Regions from separate parts of the Ruegeria sp. YTSA226 genome, predicted to be linked through region 2. Evidence: riboswitches for the same ligand, from Rfam matches in the RefSeq annotation. Region 2 holds a riboswitch; each other region holds the start of a gene.
The links. Region 2 has a riboswitch for cobalamin ahead of AC2FFF_RS11155 (hypothetical protein). Riboswitches for the same ligand answer to the same signal wherever they lie in the genome.
Positions count from the first base shown of each region.

Region 1: another riboswitch for cobalamin. It lies ahead of AC2FFF_RS02965 (DUF1636 family protein); the one in region 2 lies ahead of AC2FFF_RS11155 (hypothetical protein).
Region 3: another riboswitch for cobalamin. It lies ahead of AC2FFF_RS02895 (CbtB domain-containing protein); the one in region 2 lies ahead of AC2FFF_RS11155 (hypothetical protein).

Region 1 is NZ_JBXWMQ010000002.1:68,251-73,250, forward strand. It holds gene cobN (cobaltochelatase subunit CobN) at 1-517, opposite strand, end outside; gene cobW (cobalamin biosynthesis protein CobW) at 521-1,576, opposite strand; gene AC2FFF_RS02965 (DUF1636 family protein) at 1,579-1,953, opposite strand; cobalamin riboswitch at 2,048-2,254, opposite strand; gene AC2FFF_RS02970 (hypothetical protein) at 2,355-2,906, shown strand; gene AC2FFF_RS02975 (hypothetical protein) at 2,903-3,766, shown strand; gene AC2FFF_RS02980 (HNH endonuclease signature motif containing protein) at 3,831-4,430, opposite strand; gene AC2FFF_RS02985 (helix-turn-helix domain-containing protein) at 4,804-5,000, shown strand, end outside.
Region 2 is NZ_JBXWMQ010000006.1:136,839-141,838, reverse strand. It holds gene AC2FFF_RS11175 (5'-nucleotidase C-terminal domain-containing protein) at 1-328, shown strand, start outside; RNA gene ffs (signal recognition particle sRNA small type) at 368-466, shown strand; gene rsgA (ribosome small subunit-dependent GTPase A) at 625-1,653, shown strand; gene AC2FFF_RS11160 (alpha/beta hydrolase family protein) at 1,675-2,538, opposite strand; cobalamin riboswitch at 2,678-2,897, shown strand; gene AC2FFF_RS11155 (hypothetical protein) at 2,981-3,385, shown strand; gene AC2FFF_RS11150 (protein-tyrosine phosphatase family protein) at 3,387-3,887, opposite strand; gene AC2FFF_RS11145 (DNA polymerase III subunit gamma/tau) at 4,044-5,000, shown strand, end outside.
Region 3 is NZ_JBXWMQ010000002.1:54,547-59,546, reverse strand. It holds gene cobM (precorrin-4 C(11)-methyltransferase) at 1-376, shown strand, start outside; gene AC2FFF_RS02910 (cobyrinic acid a,c-diamide synthase CobB) at 363-1,685, shown strand; gene cobA (uroporphyrinogen-III C-methyltransferase) at 1,682-2,410, shown strand; gene cobF (precorrin-6A synthase (deacetylating)) at 2,403-3,146, shown strand; cobalamin riboswitch at 3,190-3,398, shown strand; gene AC2FFF_RS02895 (CbtB domain-containing protein) at 3,436-3,606, shown strand; gene AC2FFF_RS02890 (CbtA family protein) at 3,611-4,309, shown strand; gene AC2FFF_RS02885 (hypothetical protein) at 4,376-4,870, shown strand; gene AC2FFF_RS02880 (DUF1636 family protein) at 4,867-5,000, opposite strand, start outside.

The sequences.
Region 1 (5,000 bases), on a different contig from region 2:
CCATCACCGGGCCAGAATAAAGCCCCGCGGCCAGCGCCATTTGCGCCAGCGCAGCCTGCGCTGCGACCTCACCGCCTGTGTCGCAAAGATGCGCCAGCCGCCGCAGGGTTGAAACGGGCAGGGTAGAATAGTCATCCAGGCGCGTATCTTCACGTCCATCCGCCGGCAGGACTGCCACAGCGATGCCTTTGGCGTGGGCCAGTGCCAGAACCTGCTGCAATCCGTAGGACCAGTAGGGCACGCCACCGATCAGGCGGATCAGAATGCCTTTGGCGCCCTCCAGCGTCTGCTCGACATAGGTGTCGACAGAAAGCGGGTGCTTCAGCGCCGTTAGATTGGCCAGCCGCAGGGTCGGCATCCGACCTTCGGGTCCGCCACCACGATGCCAGCCTGCCGCGAAAGCGCCAAGGTCACTGTCGGAAAAGGACAGCACCACCAGATCCGCCGGGCTCTGGCCCAGATCGGTTGGGGTCTCCGTTTCCTCTAACCCATGGCTTTCGCGGAAGACGACGTGCATGGCTTACTCGGCGGCCTCGGTCACACCCACGAGGATTTCGCGGATTTCAGCCTCTTTGATGTCGTCATGCTCGGCGATGACCACCAGACGCGAGCGACGCTCTTCACCTGGCTCCCACGGGCGGTCGTACTGATGACGCACACGGGCCCCGACTGCCTGCACCAAAAGGCGCATGGGTTTGCCGGTAACAGCGGCATAGCCTTTGACCCGCAGGATGTTCAGTTCATTCGCCAGACGTTCGATATTGGCGACCAGCTGGGCCGGATCGGTCTGTTCCGGCAGCTCGACAATGATGCTTTCGAAATCATCATGCTCGTGATCGTGGTGGCCATCGTGATGGCTGGGACGTGCCTCCATGTCATCTTCGGCAGCGGCCTCAAGCCCCAGCACAACACGTACATCCACAGCGCCTTCGGCCACTTCGACCACGGGCAGCGGGCGCGGAGCCTCTGCCGCGATGATTTCCTTGGCCTTGGCGACCCCCTCGGGGCCAGCAAGATCAGGCTTGGTCAGCAGAATGATGTCGGCGCAGGAGATCTGGTCCTCGAACACCTCGGATAGCGGCGTTTCGTGATCAATCGAGTCATCGGCCAGGCGCTGGGCATCCACCGCAGCGACATTCGGGGCAAAGCGACCGGCGGCCACAGCTTCGGCATCGGCCAGAGCAATTACGCCATCCACGGTGATTTTCGAGCGGATATCCGGCCAGTCGAACGCTTTCAGCAGCGGCTTGGGCAGGGCCAAGCCAGAGGTTTCGATCAGAATGTGATCGGGGCGCGGCTCTAGCGCCATCAGCGCCTCGATGGTCGGGATGAAATCATCTGCCACGGTGCAGCAGATGCATCCATTGGCCAATTCCATGATGTTTTCCGCCGGGCAATCGGGGATCGCGCAGGATTTGAGGATATCGCCATCGACGCCAACATCTCCAAACTCGTTGACCACAATGGCCAGGCGCTTGCCCTGCGGGTTCTGCATCAGATGACGCACGAGCGTGGTCTTGCCCGAGCCCAGAAAGCCGGTGATCACAGTGACGGGCAGTTTTTCGAGATTGCTCATATCTAAGCTCCAATCGGGGGAATGCGGGCCGCACAGTTTTTGCGGAAATGTTCAGGACGTTCGCGCCATTTAACGAGGCCATCTTGGGTCGCGAGATATTTGGTCGCGCCTTCAACAATGGTCTCGACATGATCGGTTTCATCGAGATGCTCATAGACAAAGGTCCAACGTTTGGGTCCGCCACGCAGCACAATCGAGCAGCCCTGATCGCAATTTGAAAGGCATTCTACTGCCTTCAAAGTGACGCCATCAGGAAGTTCTGCCTGCTCCAACGCCTTGTGCAGCAACGCCCCAGGACGATCTGCATCATTCTCGACGGGCAGGCCGCGGCGGCAGGTCGTGCACACCAGCAGTTCAACAGGTGTGGTCTCGGTCATGTCTCTCATCCCCCCAAATCCTCTTCGCGGGGGACGGGGTTTCATGCGGGCCACGTATTGCGACATGGGCCCGACACCGGATCACCCCGTCCGGTTTCAACTTCGGATGTTGGCAGGTCTCCCGGCTTGCGGATGTCAGAGGCTGGCCTCTGGCAGATGTCCCGCCTTCCCGGCCTGTCTGGCCAGTGGCTTTGGGCACCCTCTCCGGTCACGGTCGCGGGGGCGGCTGCGTTTGACGGATGACCGCTGACGCATTCCCTTTTCATCTGCATGTGCAGACACCAACGGATGGGACATGCGGCACGGGCAGGGGGCTTGTCAAGCGCGGCAGACGCACGGAAATCATCGAGAATGGAAAAGCGACCTGCCAATGCCTGTCAGCGGCATGTTTGGTCAGCCACATGCAAAATGACGGCAGGCGAGTTTGGGCTTTGCGCCTCGAAGATATCCAGACGAAAGGATTCGCGGGCCAGTTACTTCAAAGGGCATATCGCGTGGATTCGATAGAGCGGTCAAATTTACCGGCCGAGCCAGTGAGTCCACCGCCTTCTGATCAATCCGGTGTCAAGCTTCACTCAGCAGAGCACTGCCGTAGCGAGACGGCATGTCGCAGGCTCGAAAAGCCGAATGCGAAGCAACTGTTTGAAAGTATTGGAGGCGAGTACCGGAATCGAACCGGTGTACACGGATTTGCAATCCAGAAAGAGCGCCAGCGAAAACAACAGGTTAAGGGTGCAAAACACCCCCTGACAAAAAGTGAACAAAAAGCGAAAGTTTCAAAGCCAACTTCGCCGGTTCAAAACGAAAAAGGCCCCGTCACAGCGGCAACTGTGAACTGGGGCCAATTAGAAAAAGCCTGTCAGCTTTCGGAAGACGTTAGCACGGGCCACTACCGCTCCGCAAACGCTCAGTCGGCTTTTTCGCGACCTCTGACCGGCGAGGTGGTCCAATGAGCTGGCGCATCGCAAACGAATGCGCCGAGCGCCGCTTTGGCAGCGCCGCGCGCAAGCAGATCATCATGTTCCTGGCGGATAAGGCGAGCGATGATGGCTCGGGCATCTGGTGCTCCAAAGGAACGATCCAGCGCCACACAGAGCTCAGCGAGAGCACAGTGAAGCGCACCATCATCGACTTCCTGCGGGAAGGCATTTTGATCGAGACAGGGCGGCGGCAGTGCAAGAACGGCTACACCGTCATTTACCGCATCGTTCTGGAACGCGTCGCCGCGCTCGAGCCCACGGCTGAGCCCGACATTGAGACGGGGGTCACTGTGAACCCCGTCCAGTCTGAACCCGGTACGGGGTCCACAGTGAACGGGGTACGGGGTTCACGGTGGACCCCAAACCATCCTAAAACCATCCATAAACCACCTACGCGCAGGCGCGAGGCGGCGGAGGAGGTTGAAGATCTTGAAGCTGAGAAGATCCTGGCGGCCTATCCCGAAGACAGGATCCGGGACCGACGAACTACGTTGCGCCTGATCGCAGCGGCCGTGAAGGCCGGGGCGGAGCCCGATGACCTGCTTCAGGCGGTCAAAGCCTATGCGAAGGAAAGCGAAGGCTACACGCGGAGCAAGGTCTGTTTCTCGGACAATTGGTTCAAGATGCGCCGGTGGGAGAAGGGCCTTGCCCAGATACTGGCGGTTCGTGAGAAAGCGCGAGAAGCCGAAGCCAAAGGCCGCGCCAGCCTCGCCGAGTGGATCCACGAGCGACATCCCCTGTGCCGCCATATTACCAACCGGCAGATTGAGGACTTGATCGCGTCAAAGCTGGTGACGCCTGAGCAGGTGCGCGCGGCGGGGCTGCGAGCGTGAGAAGGAGCGTGTGAAAATGCGTTTCTTGCGCATATTTTCTGCGACCGCATTGGCGATACAATCGTCATTCGAATTTAAGATGCCAAGACCCCAAGTTTGTTTTATGCCATGTTCCGTTGCTATGTTCAGCGGGCTTCGTTTCGCCGGTGAAAAAAGGCTCGGTTACGGGACCGGTGTTCAGGATTTCAGCAAATGGGTCTTCAATCGTTTCTTGCGGTTCCAGAATTTCTTGAGTCTTCTTCGCCTTGCGATCAGCCATCGCGGAAGTAACCTCATTGAGGTCAGCAAGCTCAGACAATCGGACTTTGCGCCGATTTCCGTTGTTGTCGCGTCTAGTGACGACGCGAAGATTTTCCGGTCTATTGTCAGATGGATTATGGTTGATGTGGTCCACATCGAAATCCCTCGGTACCCACTTGCCAATAGTTACAGCCACAATGAACCGATGTGTCAGGATCGATTTCTCTCCGTCTTTGAACCAGAGATAATCATGTCCCTCGGGGCTTTTACTGCCATTCGGTTTTTCGCCAAACACAGTCCCAGCGGGGTAGTCGAATTCATTGCCATCAATCACGTCGCTTAAATCCGGATATTTAATTTCATGAGGATGCGACGTTTCATATTCTTGGGCCAGAACGGACTTCACGTACTCAACGTCTTGCATCTGAATTTTCTCCGAATTGGCTTGCAGTAATTTCTCAAAGTCATGAACTCAACTTAGGTGTCGTAATCTCCCGTTGCCAGCGACGCCTTGAGATTTCTTCGAGCTGGAAAAAAGACACGTAGTCTCCTGAGGCTGGGCAGACAATACTTGCTCGGTTTGGGGATTTTGCGCCGGATACCTAGGGCAGGACGGTGATGTGGCGCTTTGAAGGCAGAATGGCAGAGGCCGAGGGCGACAGCTTTCGAGCGCGAGGAAACGGATTTGTTGCGAACCTGAATGTAGATCGATTATTACGCCATGGCGTAATAAGTAGATATTTACGTTGCAGCGTAATTTATTTTGATTTACGCTGTGCCGTAAAAGGAGCCGCATCATGGACCTCACAGCACGAACGGCCGAGCAGATCGGCGAGGCACTTCGCCGGACGCGCAAAGCGCGCGGCTGGACCCAAAGCGACATCAGCGCGCGTACGAATTTGCGCGTCGCGACGATTTCGTCGCTCGAGAATGGCGACGCGGGAACCAAGCTCGCCACGGTGCTCGCTGTCATGGCGGCACTTGGGCTTGAGTT
Region 2 (5,000 bases):
TGCGTCGGATCAGCAATTTGCCGTCGCGCTTAACAATTATCGCGCCAGCGGGGGCGGGCATTTCCCATTTGCGGGTAATGCGCAACGTATCGACATGCCCATCCTGCCGGTCCAGCAAGCCCTGCTGGATTATCTGTCAGGCACCTTGGTCAGCGATCCGCTGGAAGAGGCCCAGGAACCCTTCAGAATCACTAGTAACACGGGTACGCAGGCGATCTTACGCACCGGTCCAAATGCCCACCGACATCTGCAGGACATTCAGGAATTTGATCCACATGTCCTTGGAACTGACGGAAATGGCTTTTTACGGATTCTTCTGACCTTCTGACGGGTTGTGTTTTTCCGGCCAACTGCCTATATCCACCCTCGAGAGGTTGGCGCGGGCGAGCGCCTCGCCAACCTGGTCAGATCCGGAAGGAAGCAGCCACAACGAGCCCCGCTTGGGTCGATGTCCAACCTCTCACTTACGCGCAACGACTGCCGCAGGAGGGACTTTATGATTGTAGCAATGACCCTTCGGGCAGAGCGTTTCCGGGACTAACCCCCGCTTTTGCCTGAACACGTTACCGATGGGTGCGCGCCTGCCACCCTGATGGTTTCCTGTATCTGAACACAGGCAGAACAATGTCCAAAACACTTTCGGACCTGGGATGGTCCTCTCATTTTGCAGCCCAACATGCTGTGAACCCTACCTGCACACCGCATCGCATCAACGCCGTCCATCGTGATCGCCTGATCGGCCTGAATGCGCTTGGCGGCACATCTGATCTGACCCCTGACCGATCAACCGGCGAATTTGCGGTTGGCGATTGGGTCCTTGCGGATGATCAAAACCGCATTCGGCATCTTTTGGAGCGCAAAAGCCTCTTGCAACGCCGGGCCGCAGGCACCGGTGCGCAGGTTCAGCTGATCGCGGCGAATGTGGATGTGCAGTATATCGTCAGTTCCTGCAATGCCGATTTCAATCTGGCACGGCTTGAGCGTTATCTGGCGCTGGCGCATCAGGCCGGGTGCTATCCGGTTGTTGTCCTGACCAAGGCCGACAGCTGCCCTGACCCAGAGAGCTATGCCAGTCAGGCCAGTTCGCTGGCTCGGTTTCTGACCGTTCTAACCGTCAACGCGCTGGAGGCGTCAGAGATTCATCCGATCCTGTCCTGGTGCCCTGCCGGGCAAACTGCTGCTTTGGTCGGCTCATCCGGTGTCGGCAAAACCACATTGGCGAACGCCATGACTGGTCAGGCCGGGGCAACGGCGGGGATCCGCGAGGATGACGCACGGGGTCGCCACACCACGACCCATCGTGCGCTTCACCCGATGCGAAACGGGGGGTGGCTGATTGATACGCCAGGAATGCGCGCCCTGCGTTTGATGGATGCCCAAGACGGCGTGGATGAGGTTTTCTCAGACCTTCTGGAATTGGCTGCGACCTGCCGGTTTTCAGATTGCCAGCATCAGGCCGAACCCGGTTGCGCCGTGCAAGAGGCGATTGCCGATGGCCTGCTCTCGCCGGACCGGCTGGAACGCTGGAACAAGCTGCGGCGCGAGGATCAGAGGAACTCTGAAACCCTTGCGCAATCCCGGGCGCGCGACAAAGCCTTTGGTAAAATGGTGCGGTCTGTCATGCATGACAAAAAGTCTCGCAACAGACCCTAACGGGGACGGAAAAGCGCGTCTTCAGGCAATCAACCGGGGCCAAAGCGCCTGATTTCTGCGGGCAAAGGCACCGATATGACCGATCTCGGGCACTCCGATCTCTTTCGGAGACAGCAGATGCCGCCGCGCCTTTGGTCCATACAGATCGGCAAGCCGCCAGACAGCGTCTGGCGGCACCATCTGGTCGTCCTCGAAGGTGAACAGGTCCACCGGCGTATTCGATTGCGCCCATCTCGCTTCGGGCAGAGCGTCACCGATCTGCGGCACATAATTCTGCGGCGCCGTGCACCAGCTACGCCATTGCCAATAGACCGGACCAGGCAAATCGGCACCGATCCCCACAGCTTTGCCCGGCAGATACCCCAGTGCATTCACTGCCAGACGCCCATGCACATGCCAGAACATCCACGCCAGCCCGCGATAGGGCCAGGGATGGTCGGACAGAGTAACCAGCCCCGAACATACACAGATCATCCGGTCGATCTGATCAATGTCTGGCTGCACCGGCCCCAGCAAGCCGCCAAGGGAATGACCGATGCTCCACTGCAAAGCGTCCGGGAACCGCCTGCGCATCTCAGCCCGTGCGGCGGGCATGTCGACCAAGGCCCAATCCGCCATGGTCACCTCGGAGGTTTTGAGTTTGTCGCGCAGCGAATGCCCGAAATCGCTGTAGTCATAGGTCAAACAGGCAATACCCTGTTCGGCGGCCAGCCAACGGGCAAAATGCTGGTAATATTCGCGCGGCACTGCAGTTGCGCTGTGAATCACCACGGCGATCTTCGGCTCGGTTGCAGGCAGATACAGCCGTGCCGACAGGCTGGCAGAGCCTGAGGCAAAGTCAAAGTCAAAGTCCTTAGTCTGGACGCAGGGCGTGGTATCAAGCATGGCGCCTCCGACAAATTCTGAACTACTCGGTTCACTCAACAATCGGCCCGATTTCGGCCACCAGAGTCAAGATTTCATCAAGATGACCAAACGTCCGGTTTGCACCCCAACAGGTGGCTTGACTCGGGGTCTGCATAGCCGCTAGCGATGTGGTGATGGTTCTTGCCCCGGAAATGGGGCGGGATGAAAAGGGAACACGGTGCGGTCTGCCCCGGCGATGCCGGAAAGGGCCAACTCCGCGACTGCCCCCGCAACTGTAAGCGGTGAGCAATGCCGAAATACCACTGGCCCCAGGGCTGGGAAGGTCGGCAAAGCGACGACCCGCAAGTCAGGAGACCTGCCATCGTATCGAAACCGAAACTCGGGCGGGGTGTCCGGGCAGGTCGTCAGCGCGCTGTCACACCTGATCCTCACCCTTCGTCCTGCGCGCGGAGGGCGCATTATGATCTGGAAGACAAAAACACACGAATTCACCGCAACCGTCTGTCAGAGGACCGGGAAACCCTGCCCCGCCCTTGCCCGAATGGCACGCGCCATGGCCGAGGCGATGGCGACGGCAAGGCCTGCGACATCCAAAACATTCGAGGTCGAAGGTACCAGCGATCTGACCCATTGCACCGAAGGCTGCACGGCCCGTTTTCGGGCCCAATCAGAACAGATCAGGGTCTATTGCGGCACCAGCACAGACACGCCGACAGAAAAGCTGGACGCCTATGGCGACATGATATTCGGGCCGGAGTTCACCCAGAAATCCGCTGGTTTTCTGTCAGAACCACCCTGTGCGATGCTCGACGTTTCGACCCTGCCGCCGCGCAGCGACAGTATTCCGTATCAAGTGTCTGCCTGATTCAGGGAAGGGTTCGGGCCGGCAACCCGGCCCAGTCCTTTTGCGCGTCGGTTTCCACCGCGCAGGGCCGAACCGCACGCAACCGCCGAAGCGCTTGGTCAGGCGCTTCGCCGCATTCCACCATTAGCCGCATCACAACCATCCCCGAGCGTCCGCACCCACCGCGGCAATGCACCAGCACCTTGCCGCCACTGGCAAGGACATGTTGGGCGGCGGCGCTGGCTTGCGGCCAAAGCGCCTCAACCTCAGGCGTGGGGACGCCGAAATCGCGGATTGGAAGGTGAACCCAGGCAATCCGTTCGCACTGCAGGTCCGCCTCGAATGACAGCCCGCCGGAATGCTGGAACTCATCCGAGGTCGTCATCGAGATGACCAGGTCCGGCGCCCAATCCCGGATTACTGCGAAATCCCCAGCATAATCGCCCGTGACACCCGGCAGTGGGCACAGAGCGATCTGCCCTTTGCCCAATCCAAGAGGGTGAATTACAAAACTCTCCAACACAGCTCCTTTTCCTGCATCACCACATGGGGCTGAAGCCCCTCATGATTTACCGGCTCTGATGCAACTTGCCAAAACGAAATTCCTTTTCGCGCGCGGTGGACGCGGGCGGCGGGGGTCTCTACGCTGCAAACCTGACACGAATCCAACAGAGCAGACATGACCGACACGCCCAGCCCCGCCTATCAGGTTCTCGCGCGAAAATACCGCCCGGAAACTTTTGCTGACCTCGTCGGTCAGGACGCAATGGTGCGCACGCTGAAAAACGCGTTCGAGGCCGACCGGATTGCACAAGCCTTCATCATGACCGGCATCCGCGGTACGGGTAAGACAACCACGGCCCGGATCATCGCCAAGGGCATGAATTGCATTGGCCCCGATGGCGAAGGCAAGCCCACGACCGAACCCTGCGGCCAGTGCGAACATTGCGTCGCCATCATGGAAGGCCGCCACGTCGATGTGATGGAAATGGACGCCGCCAGCCGAACCGGCGTGAATGATATCCGCGAAATCATCGACTCGGTCCGATACCGCGCCGCCAGTGCGCGCTATAAGATCTACATCATCGACGAGGTTCACATGCTTTCGACCAGCGCATTCAACGCGCTGCTCAAGACGTTGGAAGAACCTCCTGCGCATGTGAAGTTCATCTTTGCCACGACCGAAATCCGCAAAGTCCCGGTGACTGTTCTGTCGCGGTGCCAACGATTTGACCTGCGCCGGATCGAACCCGAGGACATGATTGGCCTGCTCAATAAGATCGCAGCGGCTGAGAAGGCACAGATCGCGGAGGATGCCCTGGCGCTGATCACCCGCGCGGCCGAAGGGTCGGCGCGCGACGCAACTTCGCTGCTGGATCAGGCAATCAGCCATGGGGCCGGTGAAACCAGCGCCGATCAGGTGCGCGCGATGCTGGGTCTGGCCGACCGGGGCCGGGTATTGGACTTGATGGAAATGATCCTGCGAGGGGATGCAGCAAGCGCGCTGACTGAATTGGGCGGGCAATATGCCGAAGGGGCCGATCCGCTATCCGTGCTGCGTGACCTGGCCGAAATCACGCACTGGGTTTCGGTTGTGAAGATCACGCCAGACGCAGCCGAGGACCCGACGGTTTCC
Region 3 (5,000 bases), on a different contig from region 2:
ACGCGCATCGTCGATGCCCGAGGGCGAGACGTTGGCGAATTTTGCGCGTACCGGGGCGACGCTGGCCATCCACCTGTCGATCGGCAATCTGGACACTGTTATCGCCGATCTGACCCCGGCCTATGGCGCCGAATGCCCGGTGGCCGTGGTCTACCGTGCCAGCTGGCCCGATGAGCGGATCATCCGTGCGACGCTGGCGACGCTGAAAGACACGCTGGACGAGAGCATCTCACGCACAGCGCTGATCATGGTGGGTCCAGCACTGGCTGGTGAAGGGTTTGACGAAAGCTGCCTGTATTCTAAGGATTACGACCGCCGGTATCGCCCGCAAAGCGCGGACAGCCCTTGGTCAAGCTGGAGCCATGGTGATGACTAACCCTCCGGGCATTCTGATTTCGGCACCGTCTTCGGGGACTGGCAAGACCACCGTGATGCTGGGCCTGCTGCGTGCGCTGGCCGAGGATGGCCTGACCGTCCAACCATTCAAAAGCGGCCCTGACTATATCGACCCGGCCTTTCACCGGGCGGCGGCTGGGCGCGCCTCGTTCAATCTGGACAGCTGGGCGATGGGCGATCCTCTGCTGAACGCAATATCGGCACAGGCTGACGGCGCGGATATCGTCGTAGCCGAAGGATCGATGGGTCTGTTCGACGGTGTCGCCAAACCCGGTGAGATTGGCCATGGTTCTAGCGCGGAAACCGCGCAGCGTATGGGCTGGCCTGTGGTGTTGGTTCTGGATGTCGGCGGTCAGGCGCAATCAGCTGCAGCCACGGCGCTGGGGTTTCGGATGTACAACCCCGACCTGCCCTTTGCCGGGGTAATTTTGAACCGCTGCGCCAGCCCGCGCCACGAGCGTCTGACCCGGTTGGGTATGGAACGTGCAGGCCTGCCGGTTCTGGGCGTTCTGCCACGACGCGGAGACCTGACACTTCCCGAGCGGCACTTAGGTTTGATCCAGGCAGTGGAACATCCCGATCTGGAAAGCGCTATTGTCGGCTATGCTGCGTTCCTGCGTGAACATGTCGATCTGGAGGCGATCAAGCGGGCGGCTTCCTCAAGCCCAGATAGGCCATCGTCAGCCGTGCCGCCGCGCCCTCCGGCGCAGCGGATCGCACTGGCCCGGGATGCTGCGTTTTCGTTCACCTATCCGCATTTGCTGGAAGGCTGGCGCACGGCGGGTGCAGAAATCCTACCGTTTTCACCACTGGCGAATGAAGCCCCTGCCCCGGATGCCGATCTGGTCTGGCTGCCGGGTGGGTATCCCGAGTTGCACGCAGGCACATTGGCCGCCGCCAACACCTTCCAGACTGGGCTGCGCAAACATGCCGAGACAAGACCTGTGCATGGCGAATGCGGGGGCTACATGGCGCTGGGTCAGGCGTTGATCGACAAAGAGGGTGCCCGGCACGAAATGGCGGGCCTTCTGGGCCTTGTGACCTCCTATGAAAAGCGCAAGTTCAACCTGGGTTATCGCAAGGCGGAATTATTGGCCCCAATGGCCGGATTTGCCGAAGGCACAGCGCTACGCGGGCATGAGTTCCACTATTCCTCGATCATCGAACAGCCTGACGCCCCGCTGGCGCGCGTGTTCGACGCCGAAGGCGCGGAAGGCCCGCAAACCGGATCGGTGCGAAACAATGTCACCGGGACATTCTTTCATCTGATCGCCGAGGCCTCGGCATGAGTGGTTTTGTGTCCTTCATCGGTTCAGGCCCCGGCGACCCGGAATTGCTGACGCTGAAGGCGGTGGACCGGATGCAGAAAGCTGATGCGGTGCTGTTTGATGACCTCAGCAGTGGCCCGATCCTGAGCCACGCGCGTGAGGATGCCGATCTGGTTGGGGTCGGCAAACGCGCCGGGCGCCCCTCGCCCAAGCAGGATCACGTCAGCCGCTTGTTGGTCGAATATGCACAAACCGGTCAGCATGTTGTGCGGTTGAAATCCGGTGATGGCGGCATGTTCGGCCGGCTTGAAGAAGAACTGGTGGCCCTGCAAGAGGCCGGGATCGACTATGAAATCATCCCCGGCATCCCCTCGGCGGTAGCGGCGGCGGCAGCGGCGGGCATTCCGCTGACCCGGCGACTGACCGCGCGGCGTGTCCAGTTCGTCACCGGCCACGATGTCAGCGGCAAACTGCCCGAAGATCTGAACCTGGCAGCTCTGGCTGATCCACAGGCTACGACCGTCGTGTTTATGGGCAAGCGCACCTTTCCCCTCTTGGTCGGGGCCTTACATTCCCACGGCCTTTCGCTGGATACACCTGCATTGATGGCCGAATCCGTCTCGACCCCCGAACAAAAGCTGCAACGCTCGACCATCGGTGCCTTGTCGCAGCAGTTGGAAACGGAGATCGGCACCGCCCCGGCCCTGATCCTGTATGGACCTCTGGCAGAGTTCGAAAATGATTGACCTGACGCTGATCGGTATTGGCACCGGCAACCCGGATCATGTGACATTTCAAGGGGCGCAGGCGATCCGTTCGGCGGACCTGATCCTGATCCCCCGCAAGGGCGAAAACAAGGCCGATCTGGCAGGGCTGCGCGAGCAGATCATCGCTCAGGTCGCGGATACTCCTCCGCAAATCGCGTATTTCGACATTCCCAAACGCCGTGCCGATGATGGCTATTTACGCGGAGTGGACGAATGGCACGACGCGATTGCATTGCGCTGGCAGGAGGCCATCGCAGCCCACCCGAAGGCCCGTCATGTGGCGCTGCTGATCTGGGGGGATCCGTCGCTGTATGACAGTTCGCTGCGAATCGCGGCACGTTTGACCCCTCAGCCAGAAACACGCGTGATTCCCGGCATCACAGCGCTGCAAGCGCTGACGGCGGCCCATGCGATTCCGATCAACGAACTGGGCGCGCCCTATATCGTCACAACTGGTCGTCGCATCCGGGACGAAGGATGGCCGGAAACCGCAGAAAACGTGGCGGTGATGCTGGATGGTGAATGTTCATTCCAAAACCTGGACATGGAAGACTTGGACATTTGGTGGGGCGCATATGTCGGCATGAAAGAGGAAATCCTGATCAAAGGCCCTTTGGCCGAGGTTGCGCAGCAGATTCTGGACCGCCGCGCCCATGCCCGTGCCGACCATGGTTGGATCATGGATATTTATTTGCTGAAAAAGCGCATAATCTGACACAATACGTCGCAAATGATGATTGCACCGCCACAGCTATAGCGGCTAAATGGGGGTGTCTGGTCCTGCCGGAGAAATCCGGATGCTAAGAGGGAATTTGGTGCGACTGCCTCGGTGGTCAACTCCAAAGCCGCCCCCGCGACTGTAAGCGGAGAGCCCCTGTTCAACCAGCCACTCCCGGTTCTCCGGGGGGAAGGCGAACAGAGGCATCGACCCGCAAGCCAGGAGACCTGCCAGGCGCAAAAACGAAACACCGGCCGTCGGGTGCGGCGGCAGAGGAGAATACAAAATGGCAACACAAACGAAAACAGCATCCGCCGCGCGTACAGGCTTTGTTCCGGTCATGTTTGCAGTGGTTCTGGGTCTGGGCCTCATTACGCTGACCGGTCACGTTCAGGCAGCGGCCCTGCATGATGCAGCGCATGACGTGCGTCACGCGACCGGCTTCCCCTGCCACTAAGACCGTGTTCAGTCGTATATTGACCAGCGCGTTGTTCGCTGGTGCTGCAGCGGGGCTGATTGCCGCCTTGCTGCAGTTGGTATTTGTGCAACCAGTATTGTTGCATGCCGAGCTTTATGAATCCGGAGAGCTGGTGCATTTCGGGGCCGAGACCGTATCGGCTCATCCCGAGCTGCCGCGCATGTTCTCTGAACTGACGCGTGATGCGCTGAGTGTCATCTTTACCATGCTGACCTATACCGGCTATGCGCTGGTGATGGTTGCGCTGATGTCGGTAGCCGAAGGTCAAGGGCATCAGATTGATGGCCGGACCGGCGTTCTTTGGGGGTTGGCCGGATTTATCGCTTTCCACCTTGCACCAGGTTTCACCCTTGCGCCCGAAGTGCCGGGTGTCGCGGCAGCCGATGTCTATGCGCGTCAGGTCTGGTGGTTCGCAACAGTTGCAGCAGCCCTTGTCGCCATGTGGTTGATCGCCTTTGGAGGTAACCTGATCAGCTATGTGATCGCCGCGGTACTTCTGTTGGTGCCACATCTTATCGGTGCACCCGAGCCCGATGTTTTCACCGGCCCTGTGCCGACTGAAATTGGAGCGTTGTTCGCGGCACGAGCTTTTGGAATCGGTCTGGTTGCATGGGTTCTGGTTGGCGCGTTCGCTGGCTATTTCTGGCAGAAAGAAGCGCAACATTCCGAAGCAACGGCCTGATCGCACTTAGATTGAACGCGCCGGGTGTAAACTTGGCGCGTTTCCCTATGTTTTCAAGGAAATACAATGACCCGTTCACTTGCTCTATTCGTGATCGGTCTGGTCTTTGGCGGCGGTGCAGGATTTGTAATTGCTGCTGCAAATGGCGTCACATTTGATGGCCACGACCATTCTGATCCGTCTCTTCACGGAGCCTCACACACTGAGACCATGGCCCACGATCATTCCACGGCCCTGAACCTACCGGCAGGCACAGATGCACCTACACTGGACATCGCACTGACACAGGATCCTATGTCTGGCTGGAACCTGCATGTCATGCCAAAAAACTTTACCTTCGCACCGCAGAACGCATCGACCGCAGACATGGCGGGCGAAGGGCACGCGCATGTTTACATCAACGGAGAAAAGCTCGCCCGGCTTTACGGCAGTTGGATGCACATTGATCAGTTGCCCAAAGGCGAGGTCGAGGTTTCGGTTTCGCTGAATTCCAACAGCCATAGCCCGCTTTCGGTAGATAACGTGCCGGTTCGTGCTGCGGTTACGGTTCAGGTCGATTAAAGCGCCGGGATACGCGCACGCAAACACATCCGAAGCCGCCCGCAGGGTCGGGCGTCTTCGATCCAACCCTGGGGGCTGTTCAGGTAAGTACGGCAAGTTTCAGCGATATCCGCAGCATCCGCCACCACAT